2 linked regions of the Methanotorris formicicus Mc-S-70 genome follow. The protein of the gene in region 1 binds, or shares a complex with, the protein of each later gene. Links are inferred from orthologs where the notes say so. Each region holds a gene or a part of one and is shown in the gene's direction. Other genes may lie near its edges.

Region 1 (3,062 bases):
GAAGGATATGGTATTGCCAGATGGTTTCTATTCAACAACCAACCATATAACCTACATAAAATATAATGGGGAATGGATTGAGGTAGAGAATCCAAAGATGGATGGGGTTATTGTTGTTTATCCAGAGGAAAAGAGGGCAGAGGTTAAAACAATAAGGAAGGTTAAAAAGGGAGATTTAATTGTTGTTGGGCATAAGGGTATAAGGGTTATCCCGCCAGAAAAACCAAGGGAAAAGGGAGAGTTATTTGAGTTCATGAAATCAGAGGCCTCCTCTGAAAAGCCAAAAGAAACAATAATAAGAAAAATAGCAAAAGAAATGTATGCAATAAGAGAGGAATATGGGAAGACAGGAAAAGGGGGCATTGTTGTTGTTGGGGGCCCAGCAATAGTGCACACAGGAGCAGGAGAAGCATTGGCTAAGTTAATAAAAATGGGTTATGTTCAGGCATTATTTAGTGGAAATGCACTTGCTACACACGACATTGAATGGGCTTTATATGGAACTTCACTCGGCGTTAATATAGAAACTGGAAAACCAGTTTCAGGAGGGCATAGGCATCATTTGTATGCAATAAACACCATAATGAAGGCAGGAAGTATAAAGGAAGCAGTTGAGAAGGGGATTTTAAAGAAAGGAATTATGTATGAATGTATAAAGAATAATATCCCATACGTATTGGCTGGAAGTATTAGGGATGATGGACCTTTACCAGATGTTATAACAGACGTTGTTGAAGCACAGGATAAGATGAGGGAGATGCTAAAAGGCAAAAAGATGGTTTTAATGCTTTCAACAATGCTCCACTCAATAGCAACAGGTAATCTCCTCCCATCCTATGTAAAAACAATCTGCGTTGACATAAACCCCGCAACAGTTACAAAATTGATGGATAGGGGAACATCCCAAGCAATTGGAGTAGTTACTGATGTTGGTGTATTCTTACCTATGCTCGTTGAAGAGTTAGAGAGGTTGGAAGAAAATAAAAAAGATTAAGTGATACTATGATAACCAAAAGGATGGAAGATTCAAAAAATTTAATTATAAAGGCAATATCTACAATATCTGAAATAGAAAGAAGGGAAAAGCCCCCTGTAGATGCTAAAAAAGTATCTTACAAAGATGCAAAACCTGGAAAGATAGATACCAACGAACTTAAAAAGGCAATCTATGTATTGATTGAGGCAGATGAATTTTTATATAAAAAAGCCCCATTACATGAACTTAATGAAGAAGAAGCAAAGGATTTTTGTAAATTAATTTTGAAGGCAGAGAAACATTTAAACAATGTTTTAAAGAACTTCGGATTTGAATTTGAAGAAAAAGAAATTGATAAAGATGCGTTATATATTGTATCAAATAAAAAATTGTTTAGAAAGTTAAAAGATAAGAATCCAGATTTAAATGTTATCTGCACAGAAGGAATGTTGGATATAGAAGACATGAAGGCAATAAATCCAAACATTCCAGAGAAGGCATTGGGAGGGATTAAAAAGAAAATAGAAATAACAAAAAATAATATTGCAAAGAGGATTGAAAAAACAAAACCTTCAAAAATTTTGGTTGTTGTTGAAGATAAGGCAGATGAGTTAATCTATAAGAGAGCAAAAGACCTATACAACGCTGATAAAATTAACGCTGAGGAACTTTTGGAATAAACCAATTATTTTTGATAATAGTACTAATGGTGGAATTATGGAAATTGTTGTTGATGCAATCTACGAAAATGGTATTTTAAAACTCAAAAAGGGCTTAAACCTTCCAAATGGTTGCAAAGTTAAGGTAAAAATAACACCAAAAAAAATTTCCGAGAAAACTTATGGCATACTAAAACTTACCGATGAGGAAATCAAAGAAATCATTGAGGAGATTGAGAATGGAGAGCAATAGAATATTCTTTGATTCTAATGTTTTAATTTATCATTTATGCGGTAAAGAAAAAGCAAGGGATTTAATTGAAAAAGTAGAAAATGACGAAATCATTGGATTTATAAACCCAATTGTTATTTCAGAGGTTTTATTTTTTTATATAAGGGCAAACACCAAAAAGAAACCTTATGACATTAAAAAGAAACCAGAAATTTTAAAATCATTAGATTTTGACAATGTGTTTGAGTTATTTTCAATTTTTAGAATATTGGATTTAAATGGGGAAATTGTTAAAATCTCCAAAGAAATCATTAAAAATTATGGATTGCTCCCAAATGATGATTTTGAAAAAGTAGATTTCTTGGAGATTATCAAATAAAAAAGGTGATAAATTGATTGAAGATAAAATAAGAGATGTTGTTAAACAATTCAAACCCTACGTTCCAGGAAAATCAAAGGAAGAAATTGTAAGGAAATATGGCATAAATCCAGAGGAAATTATTAAATTAGGTTCAAATGAAAATCCCTGGGGACCTTCACCAAAAATTAAGGAAGAGATATTGAAAGAAGTTCCAAAACTCCACCAATATCCAGAACCAGTTAGCCCAGAGTTGTTGGAAGAGTTGAGCAAGTTCTTGGATGTGCCAAAGGAGAATATTATCGTTGGTGGAGATGGGGCGGATGAGATAATTGATACAATAATGAGGACTTTTATTGATGAGGGAGATGAGGTTATTATTCCAATCCCAACATTCACACAATATGCCATATCGACAAAGATTTATGGAGCAAATATAAGATGGGCTAAATTTGATAAGGAGAGGGACTTCCAGTTGGATGTTGATAGTGTTTTGAGCAACATAAATGAGAGGACAAAAGTAATCTTCCTTTGCACACCAAACAACCCGACAGGGAACATTATTGACAAAAAAGATGTTGAAAAAATCATAAACTCAACCGATGCACTCGTTGTTATAGACCATGCATACATTGAATATTCAAAGAAAGAGTATGACTTAACAAAATGGGCATTGAAATATGATAATGTCTTAGTTTTAAGGACATTCTCAAAGGTATTTGGTTTAGCAGGACAGAGGATTGGTTATGGTATAACAAATGAGAAAATAATTAACTATATGATGAGAGTTAAGCCAGTATTTAGTTTAACAAGATTGAGCCAGATTTGTGCAATAAC
Region 2 (3,314 bases), on another replicon or contig:
AAGGGAGAAGCAAAAGAAGTAACTCCTGAAAAGGTAGAGAATGAAACCCAAATAATAAAGAGTGAAAAAGAACATGGTTTAAAATGCGATACTCTAGTCAAAGAGAAGGAAGAAAAAGAAAAAATAGAAGAAACTCCACAGAAGAAAGAAATTAGTTTCTTTGATAGGTTCAAAATTACAAAAACTATTAAAAAAGTTCTTAAAAAAGAAGTTGTTATTACAGAGGATGATATTGAGGATGTTTTAGAAGAGTTGGAGTTGGAATTGTTGGAGGCGGATGTTGCCTATGTTGTTGTTGAAAAAATTATTGAATCATTAAAAGACCAACTAATTGGAATGAAAATCTCTCCTAATGATGATCCAGGAGAAGTTACAATAAATGCATTAAAAAATGCCATAAGGGAAATTTTGTCCCAAGAAGTTATAGATGTTGAAGAAATTATTAAAGAAAAAAAGAAAAAAGGAGAACCTGCTGTCTTTGTATTTGTGGGAATTAATGGAACTGGAAAAACCACATCCATTGCAAAGTTGGCATATAAATTAAAAAATAAAGGTTATTCTGTTGTTTTAGCGGCGGGAGATACATTTAGAGCAGGAGCAATTGAGCAATTGGAGCAGCATGCAAAAAACGTCGGTGTTAGGGTTATAAAGCATCAGAAAGGGGCAGATAGTGCAGCAGTTATTTATGATGCTATACAGCATGCAAAGGCAAGGGGTATTGATGTTGTTTTAGCAGATACTGCAGGAAGGCAGGCGACAAATATCAACCTAATGGATGAAATGAAAAAGGTTGTTAGGGTTACAAAGCCAGATTTGGTTATATTTGTTGGTGATGCATTGGCTGGAAATGATGCAATTTATCAGGCGGAGGAATTTAATAACGCAGTGAATATTGATGGAGTTATCTTAACCAAGGTCGATGCAGATGCAAAAGGAGGATCTGCCTTATCTATCGCCTATGCCATTGGAAAACCAATTTTGTATTTGGGTGTTGGGCAGAGGTATGGGGATTTAATTGAATTTGATGTAGATTGGATGATTAATAAGCTGTTTGGTGAGGAAGAAGTTAAATTTTCAACGGAAAGGGAGTTCTAACTTACATCTAAATAATAATTTTTTATAGTCGTCTGTGAATGTTTATCATTATCTTAAATTTCATGAACGTTTAACAACAATCTTAATAATACAGGAAAAATTATGTTATATTAATTAAATTACAATAAAGGTGATTATTTTGAAGATTAATTTGGATAAATATAAGAATCTTACAAGGAACTTTGAAAGGGAAATTATAAACCTAAACCCAATCCAAAGAGGAGGAATACTACCAGTTGAAGCAAAAAAGGCAGTTTATGAGTTTTGGGATGGTTACAGTGTATGCGATTACTGCGGTGGGAGATTAGACCAGGTTTCTACGCCTCCAATATGTGAGTTTTTGGAGGACTTTTCAAAGTTTGTAAATTTGGACATCTCAAGACCTACACATGGAGCAAGAGAAGGAAAATTCATAGTTATGCATTCAATTTGTAATGAAGGGGATTATGTAGTTGTGGATGGGAATGCCCACTACACAACTTATGTTTCTGCTGAAAGGTCAAGATTGAATGTTGTAGATGTTGAAAGTGATGGATATCCAACATTTAGAATAAATCCAGAGAAATATAAAGAGGTTATTGATAATTTGGAGGATAAGGGTAAAAATATTGGCTTAATTTTATTAACTCACGTCGATGGGAATTTTGGGAATGTTGAAGATGCTAAAAAGGTTGGAAAGATAGCAAAAGAAAAGGGATATCCATTTTTATTGAACTGTGCTTACAGTGTTGGGAGAATGCCAGTAGATGGGAAAAAATTAAACGCTGACTTCATTGTAGCATCGGGGCATAAGAGTATGTCTGCATCAGGACCATGTGGTTTATTGGCATTTAAAGAAGAATTTGCGGAGAAGATATTAAAAACATCAGAGAAATTCCCAATAAAAGAAATTGAAATGCTTGGATGTACAAGTAGGGGATTGCCTATAGTTACATTAATGGCAAGTTTTCCACATGTAGTTGAGAGGGTAAAAAGATGGGATGAAGAGGTTAAAAAAACAAGGTATGTTGTTGATGAGTTGGAGAAAATTGGATTTAAGCAATTGGGGGTAAAACCAAAGGAACATGATTTAATTAAATTTGAAACACCAGTATTGGATGAAATTGCTAAAAAAGATAAAAGAAGGGGATTCTTCTTCTATGAAGAGTTAAAGAAAAGAGGTATTGGTGGAATTAGGAGGGGAGTAACAAAGGAAATTAAGATGAGCGTTTATGGCTTAACATGGGAGCAAGTGGAGTATGTTGTAAATGCCATTAAAGGGGTTGTTGAGACACATAAGTGATAATATTTTGATGATAATGCTTTATATGAAAATTAGGATTAAAATTGGTGATTTAAATGGAATTTTTTAATAGAGAGAAGGAAATAAAAGATTTAACTAACATCCTATCTTTTGAACCAAATTTAATTTATTTTATATATGGTCCAATAAATAGCGGAAAAACTGCCTTAATTAATGAAATCATCAAAAAATTACCAAACGACTATATAGTTTTTTATATTGATTTAAGAGCACATTTTATATCAAGATATGATGATTTTGTTAGGGTATTATTTAAAGCACACAAAACAGATATTGACGATGTTAAAGAATTTTTAAGGATTATTGTTCCTAAACTACCAAATGAGATTTTTGGTATTCCTATTCCAAAGGATTTACTAAATGAGTTGTTTAAGGATAAAAAATCAGACGATGTTTTTGAATATATTATTGATGTTTTTGAGGAATTGCAATTAATGGGGAAAAAACCAATCTTAATAATTGATGTCTTGGAAACCTTCGGTTTCCAAAATCTTTGTCGCTTCGCTCCAAAGAACTTACAAGTTATTGGGGACTTAAAGATTAATGGTTACTTAATTTATGAATTATTTAACTTCTTCATCAGTTTAACCAAACATAGACATTTGGCACATATTTTATGTTTAAGTTCTGATTCCTTATTTATTGATAAGGTTTATAATGAAGCGATGTTGCAAGATAGATGTAAATATTATTTAGTTGATGATTTTGATTATGAGACAACAAAGGAATTTTTAAAAAGACATGGTTTTAATGATGAAGAAACAGAGACCGTTTGGGAATACTTTGGAGGAAAACCAATAAAATTGATTGATATTATTCAAGAAAAAGCATTAGGTAGGGATGTTAAAGAATACTGCAAAAAATCTTTGATATTTAAAGTTAGATAGTTAAAAGATTTAATATATGCTTTGGAAGA

The links.
Region 2: the proteins of METFODRAFT_RS01110 (region 1) and pscS are in contact, whole or in part, in a solved structure (PDB 3WKR), measured with the Methanocaldococcus jannaschii proteins. The link is inferred for Methanotorris formicicus Mc-S-70 from one-to-one orthologs.

Annotation. Positions count from the first base shown.
Region 1 is NZ_AGJL01000003.1:42,433-45,494, reverse strand. Bases 107-2,829 are described here. They hold METFODRAFT_RS01110 (DUF2100 domain-containing protein), read left to right. Parts: upstream 107-1,002; coding sequence 1,003-1,656; downstream 1,657-2,829. Other genes in these bases: hisC (histidinol-phosphate transaminase), read left to right, coding at 2,260-2,829; METFODRAFT_RS01100 (PIN domain-containing protein), read left to right, coding at 1,875-2,246; METFODRAFT_RS01105 (antitoxin family protein), read left to right, coding at 1,694-1,888; METFODRAFT_RS01115 (ornithine cyclodeaminase), read left to right, coding at 107-994. In the rest of the region: more of METFODRAFT_RS01115, read left to right, coding at 1-106; more of hisC, read left to right, coding at 2,830-3,062.
Region 2 is NZ_AGJL01000056.1:297-3,610, forward strand. What follows is about bases 331-3,305. They hold pscS (O-phospho-L-seryl-tRNA:Cys-tRNA synthase), read left to right. Parts: upstream 331-1,234; coding sequence 1,235-2,377; downstream 2,378-3,305. Other genes in these bases: ftsY (signal recognition particle-docking protein FtsY), read left to right, coding at 331-1,095; METFODRAFT_RS08285 (ATP-binding protein), read left to right, coding at 2,434-3,285; METFODRAFT_RS11805 (hypothetical protein), read left to right, coding at 3,298-3,305. Also shown: more of ftsY, read left to right, coding at 1-330; more of METFODRAFT_RS11805, read left to right, coding at 3,306-3,314. UniProt on the Methanocaldococcus jannaschii protein: Converts O-phospho-L-seryl-tRNA(Cys) (Sep-tRNA(Cys)) to L-cysteinyl-tRNA(Cys) (Cys-tRNA(Cys)).